DNA from 2 places in the Streptomyces sp. NPDC088762 genome. Region 2 is predicted to be linked to the other one. Evidence: predicted binding sites of a transcription regulator. Region 2 holds the regulator's gene; the other holds the start of a gene.
What was found. Region 2 encodes HrcA, which represses chaperone genes, less so after heat shock. Its sites were predicted from a motif close to TTNGCACTCNGNNNNNCNGAGTGCNAA; they were not measured.

Region 1: groES (co-chaperone GroES) is a predicted target of HrcA. The motif match lies at 2,018-2,044, and genes of this name have one in related genera.

The regions. Positions count from the first base shown of each region.
Region 1 covers NZ_JBIVKT010000016.1:182,080-185,465, forward strand. The annotation lists gene groL (chaperonin GroEL) at 1-1,434, opposite strand, end outside; gene groES (co-chaperone GroES) at 1,566-1,874, opposite strand; gene ACIP5M_RS29320 (FtsW/RodA/SpoVE family cell cycle protein) at 2,349-3,386, shown strand, end outside.
Region 2 covers NZ_JBIVKT010000018.1:76,381-79,766, forward strand. The annotation lists gene ACIP5M_RS30490 (nitronate monooxygenase) at 1-305, opposite strand, end outside; gene dnaJ (molecular chaperone DnaJ) at 474-1,613, opposite strand; gene hrcA (heat-inducible transcriptional repressor HrcA) at 1,614-2,630, opposite strand; gene ACIP5M_RS30505 (MBL fold metallo-hydrolase) at 2,777-3,386, shown strand, end outside.

The DNA of each region.
Region 1 (3,386 bases), on a different contig from region 2:
GAAGCCCTGGCCCTTCTCGAGCTCGGCGACCTTCGAGGTGATGACGTAACCCTCGAGACCGGCGTTCTCGGCGATCCAGCGCAGCGGCTCGACGGCGGCGCGGCGCACGACCGCGACACCGGTGGCCTCGTCGCCGGTCAGGCCGAGGTTGCCCTCGAGGACCTTGACGGCGTGGACGAGCGCGGAGCCACCGCCGGAGACGATGCCCTCCTCGACCGCGGCGCGGGTCGCCGAGATGGCGTCCTCGAGACGGTGCTTCTTCTCCTTCAGCTCCACCTCGGTGGCGGCGCCGACCTTGATGACGCAGACGCCGCCGGCGAGCTTCGCCAGGCGCTCCTGCAGCTTCTCGCGGTCCCAGTCGGAGTCCGTGGACTCGATCTCGGCCTTGATCTGGTTGACGCGGCCGAGAACGTCCTCGTGGCTGCCGCCACCGTCGACGATGGTCGTGTCGTCCTTGGAGATCGTGACGCGGCGGGCGGTGCCCAGCACGTCCAGACCGGCCTGGTCGAGCTTGAGGCCGACCTCCTCGGCGATGACGGTGGCACCGGTGAGGGTGGCCATGTCCTGGAGCATCGCCTTGCGGCGGTCACCGAAGCCGGGGGCCTTGACGGCGACCGCGTTGAAGGTGCCGCGGATCTTGTTGACGACGAGGGTGGAGAGCGCCTCGCCCTCGACGTCCTCGGCGATGATCAGCAGCGGCTTCGAGGCGCCGGCCTGGATGACCTTCTCGAGCAGCGGCAGGAGGTCCTGGATGGAGGAGATCTTGCCCTGGTTGATCAGGATGTACGGGTCGTCGAGGACGGCCTCCATACGCTCCTGGTCGGAGACCATGTAGGGGGAGAGGTAGCCCTTGTCGAAGGCCATGCCCTCGGTGAACTCCAGCTCCAGGCCGAAGGCGTTGGACTCCTCGACGGTGATGACACCGTCCTTGCCGACCTTGTCCATCGCCTCGGCGATGAGCTCGCCGACCTGGGTGTCCTGCGCGGAGAGCGCGGCCACGGCGGCGATGTCGGACTTGTCGTCGATCGGACGGGCGGTCGCGAGGAGGTCCTCGGACACGGCCTTGACCGCGGCGTCGATGCCCTTCTTCAGGGCGGCCGGGGAGGCGCCCGCGGCGACGTTGCGCAGACCCTCGCGGACCAGCGCCTGCGCCAGCACGGTGGCGGTGGTGGTGCCGTCACCCGCGATGTCGTTGGTCTTGGTCGCCACCTCCTTCACGAGCTGGGCGCCCAGGTTCTCGTACGGGTCGTCCAGCTCGACCTCGCGAGCGATGGTGACACCGTCGTTGGTGATGGTGGGGGCACCGAACTTCTTGTCGATGACGACGTTGCGGCCCTTGGGGCCGATCGTCACCTTGACCGTGTCGGCGAGCTTGTTGACGCCGCGCTCGAGGGCGCGACGGGCGTCCTCATCGAACTTCAGAATCTTCGGCATGGGAGCGGTTCAGCCCTCTCGTTGCGATCCTCGGCCGCTCACCGCGACCGCCTAGAACGAACTGCGCCCCTCGCCCCCCGGCATCAGCAGGGTGACCAGGGGCGCAGCTCAAAGCAAAACTGGAGAAGCGATTACTTCTCGACGATCGCGAGCACGTCGCGAGCCGAGAGGACGAGGTACTCCTCGCCGCTGTACTTCACTTCGGTGCCGCCGTACTTGCTGTACAGCACGATGTCGCCGACGCTGACGTCCAGCGGGAGACGCTGGCCGTCCTCGAAGCGGCCCGGGCCCACGGCGAGGACGACGCCCTCCTGGGGCTTCTCCTTCGCGGTGTCCGGGATGACCAGGCCGGAGGCCGTGGTCTGCTCGGCGTCGAGCGGCTGGACCACGATGCGGTCCTCAAGCGGCTTGATGGCAACCTTGGAGCTGGCGGTCGTCACGATCCGACCTCCCCCTTCGGAGATCCGGGGTTAACTGTCTGAGGTGGCGACCAGGTCGATCCGTCGTCGCGGGTGCCGGACCTGCCTGTCGCTGTGTTGGCACTCACCCGGGGCGAGTGCCAGGTGCGACACTATTCCGGCGATTAGCACTCGGTCAAGCGGAGTGCCAATTCTCGCCGCCAATGGCGTCATCCCGCACCCTCCGCACCCCTCCCGTCGAGGGGTGCCGGGGCGACGGGACAGGCTTCGGCCAGCCCTGCCGCGGGGTCCCGCCCAGCCCCCTCCTGGGGCTCGAAGGAACCACGACGAGGGCATCTTCGTCGTAGACGATATGAAGATAAAGCGCCTCATTGCCGAGCAGACCGGGCCCCAGGCCTACGCGAGCCCGAGCGCACCGGGCGCCGCCTCCGCCCCGCGAGAGGCATCACCCCCGCCGCCGCCCCCGTCCGCCCCCGCGGATCGTGGCGGCTTCCCGTGCGAGGACTGAAACCCCTGACGACGGCGGGCGCCCGCCGCCGCACCGAGGCGCTGCTCCTGCTCTTCGTCGTCGCCATCGCCGTCTTCGGCCACGCCTGCGCCGGCCTCGCCATGAACGGCGAGCTGCCGCCCAACCTCACCGGCTTCGCGATCAGCCTGTCGCTGCTCTCCCTCGTGGGGCACCTGGGCATCCGCCGGTTCGCGGCGTACGCGGATCCGCTGGTCTTCCCGCTCGCCATGCTGCTGACCGGGCTCGGGCTGGTACTGATCCACCGGCTCGACCAGGGGTACATCGAGCGGTACAACTCGGACGCGAACGCGCCCGGCCAGCTGATGTGGACGGTGGTCGGGGTCGCCGCCTGCCTCCTGGTGGTGGGGCTGCTGCGCGACCACCGGCTGCTGCAGCGCTTCATCTACATCACGATGGCCGTCGCGCTGGTGCTGCTGATCGCGCCGGCGTTCTTCGGCGCCGACACGTACGGCGCCAAGCGCTGGATCATCCTCTTCGGCTTCTCGCTCCAGCCCGGCGAGTTCGTGAAGATCATGATCGCGATCTTCTTCGCTGGGTACCTCGTCATCCACCGGGACTCGCTGGCCCTGACCGGCCGGAAGTTCCTCGGCATGCGGCTGCCCCCGATGCGCCAGCTCGGTCCGATCATCACCGTGTGGATCGTCTCCATGCTGGTGCTGGTCTTCGAACGCGACCTCGGCACGTCGCTGATCTTCTTCGGCGTCTTCGTGGTGATGCTCTACGTGGCCACCGAGCGCACCGGCTGGATCGTGTGCGGCCTGCTCATGGCGGCGGTGGGCGCCTTCGCGGTGGGCTCGACGGAGCCCCACGTCAAGGCGCGCGTGGCGGCATGGCTGGATCCCCTGTCCTACTACTGGGAGAACCGGCCGGCGGGCGTCACCTCGGACCAGTCGGCCCAGGCCCTGTTCAGCTTCGGCACGGGCGGCATGTCCGGGACGGGACTCGGCATGGGCCACCCGGAGCTGATCAAGTTCGCCGGCCGCAGCGACTTCATCCTCACGACG
Region 2 (3,386 bases):
TCGGCGAGGGAGACGTCGTACCAGCGGGCCTCGCCGGCCAGCTGCCCGCGGTACGCCTCCACGGCGGCCGGGTCCACGTAGCCGGTCTGCGGCAGGAGGAGGTTCACGCCGAAGGCGCGCCGGGTGAGCGCGCGCACCTGCTTGATCTCCTGGTACATGCCGTCGGCGGTCTTGTAGCCGCCGGCCAGGAAGCCCAGTCCGCCCGCTTCGCACACGGCGGCGACGAGGGGAGGACAGGAGGCGCCGCCCGCCATGGGAGCCTGCACGATCGGATGGCGGCAGAGACCGTTCGGTGCGGTGGACATGGACTGCATCGTGCCATGTCCCGCTCAGGGGGCCGAATCACCGCATTCGCCTGGCATAGTCCGCTTCCCGGCGTGGCCGGAACGGCTGCGGCGGGCCCGGCCGGGGGATGCGGCGAGCCCGGCCGGGGGCGTCCCCGGCCGGGCTCGGCGTATCGGATCGCGGGCCGGTCAGCGGCCGTTGAACGCGTCCTTCAGGCGGCTGAACAGGCCCTGCTGCCCCGGCGCGAACTGGCCCATCGGGCGCTCCTCGCCGCGCAGCTTCGCCAGCTGGCGCAGCAGTTCCTCCTGCTGGGCGTCCAGCTTGGTCGGGGTGGTGACCTCGACGTGGACGATCAGGTCCCCGCGCCCGCCGCCCCGCAGGTGCGTGACGCCCCGCCCGTGCAGCGGGATCGACTGCCCCGACCCGGTGCCGGGCCGGATGTCGATCTCCTCCATGCCGTCCAGCGTCTCCAGCGGGCACTTGGTGCCCAGGGCCGCCGCCGTCATGGGGATGGTGACCGTGCAGTGCAGGTCGTCCCCGCGCCGCTGGAAGGTCGGGTGCGGCAGCTCGTGGATCTCCACGTACAGGTCGCCGGCGGGGCCGCCGCCGGGGCCGACCTCACCCTCGCCCGAGAGCTGGATCCGGGTGCCGTTCTCGACGCCGGCCGGGATCTTGACCTTGAGGCTGCGGCGGGAGCGGACCCGGCCGTCGCCCGCGCACTCGGGGCACGGGGTGGGGACCACGGTGCCGAAGCCCTGGCACTGCGGGCAGGGGCGCGAGGTCATGACCTGGCCCAGGAAGGACCGGGTGACCTGCGAGACCTCACCGCGGCCGCGGCACATGTCACACGTCTGCGCCGAGGTGCCGGGGGCGGCGCCCTCACCGGAGCAGGTGGTGCAGACGACGGCCGTGTCGACCTGGATGTCCTTTTGGGTCCCGAAGGCCGCCTCGTCCAGCTCCAGGTCCAGGCGGATCATGGCGTCCTGGCCGCGGCGGGTCCGCGAGCGCGGGCCGCGCTGCGAGGCCTGGCCGAAGAAGGCGTCCATGATGTCGGAGAAGTTGCCGAAGCCGCCCGCGCCGAAGCCGCCGGCTCCGCCGCCACCGCCCGAGGAGGAGAGCGGGTCGCCGCCGAGGTCGTAGACCTGCTTCTTCTGCGGGTCCGAGAGGACCTCGTAGGCGGCGTTGATCTCCTTGAAACGCTCTTGCGTCTTGGGATCGGGGTTCACATCCGGGTGCAGCTCGCGCGCAAGCCGCCGGAATGCCTTCTTGATCTCGTCCTGCGATGCGTCGCGGCGCACGCCGAGAACGGCGTAGTAGTCCGTGGCCACTTACGACTCCGCCAGGATCTGTCCGACGTAACGTGCCACTGCGCGTACCGCTCCCATCGTTCCGGGGTAGTCCATGCGGGTCGGTCCGACCACGCCGAGCTTGGCGACGGTTTCGCCGCCCGAACCGTAACCGACCGAGACGACCGACGTGGAGTTCAGCCCCTCGTAGGCGTTCTCATGCCCGATCCGTACGGCCATTCCCGACTCATTGGCCTCGCCGAGCAGCTTGAGGAGCACGACCTGCTCCTCCAGCGCCTCGAGCACCGGCCTGATCGTCAGGGGAAAATCGTGTCCGAAGCGCGTGAGATTGGCGGTGCCGCCGATCATCAGCCGCTCCTCGGCTTCCTCGACCAGGGTTTCGAGGAGCGTCGCGAGCACGGTGGAGACGGTGCCGCGGTCCTCGGCCTCGAAGGATTCGGGGAGGTCCTGGACGAGTGGGGGGACATCGGTGAACCGGCGGCCGACGACCCTGCTGTTGAGCCGGGCCCGCAGATCCGCCAGCGAGGTCTCGCCGAAGGGCGCCGGGCAGTCGATCAGCCGCTGCTCGACGCGCCCGGTGTCCGTGATCAGTACGAGCATCAGCCGGGCCGGGGCCAGCGACAGCAGCTCGACGTGGCGCACGGTGGAGCGCGTCAGCGAGGGGTACTGGACGACCGCGACCTGCCGGGTGAGCTGCGCGAGCAGCCGCACGGTGCGGCCGACCACGTCGTCCAGGTCGACGGCGCCGTCGAGGAAGTTCTGGATGGCGCGGCGCTCGGGCGACGACAGCGGTTTGACCCCCGCCAGCTTGTCGACGAAGAGCCGGTAGCCCTTGTCGGTGGGGATCCGGCCGGCGCTGGTGTGGGGCTGGGCGATGTAGCCCTCTTCCTCCAGCACGGCCATGTCGTTGCGCACGGTGGCGGGCGAGACGCCGAGACGGTGCCGCTCGGTGAGCGCCTTGGAGCCGACGGGCTCCTCCGTCCCGACGTAGTCCTGGACGATGGCGCGCAGCACTTCGAGTCTGCGTTCGCTGAGCATCGCGCGCACCTCCAGCTGGTCCGTTGCCTTGTTCGTGGGCAGTTCGTTGGCACTCTGATCGTTCGAGTGCCAGAGATCCCCCCGCTCAGTGTACGGCCGGGTAGTAAGACCCTGGCAAGGGAGGCCCGCCAGGGTAGCGTCGCGGCATGGACGTGCGTTGGGAAGAGGCGGGCTGGGAACGGCTGACCGGGCGGACCGGCCGGAGGCGGCTTCCGGTGTGGGATTGCACGGTGGGGCTGGTGGTGGGGGACGAGTCGGTGCTCCTGATCGACCCCGGTTCCTGCCTGCGGGAGGGTGCCGCGGTGCGGGCCGAGGCGGAGCGGCTGACCGGACGGCACGTGACCCATATCGCATTCACGCACGGCCATTTCGATCACGTACTGGGCGGGGCCGCCTTCGCGGGGGCCGAGTTCTACGGTGCGGTCGGACTCGACGCGCTGCTGTCGACGGGTCGGGAGGCGCTGCGCGCGGACGCGGTCCGCCACGGCCTGGCCGAGGCGGAGGCCGCGGAGGCGGTGGACCTGCTGGTGCTGCCGAAGCACCTGGTGTCCGGGGAGTGGACGCTGGACCTGGGCGGGGTGCAGGTGCTGCTCGCCAACGTGGGACCGGGCCACACCGGGCACGACCTGGCCGTCTGCGTACCCGGCGAGCGGGAGGCGGTGTTCTGCGGGGACCTGGTGGAGGAGTCCGGCGAGCCGCAGGCGGGCACAGACGCCGTGCCGCGGCAGTGGCCCGCGGCCCTGGACCGGCTGCTGT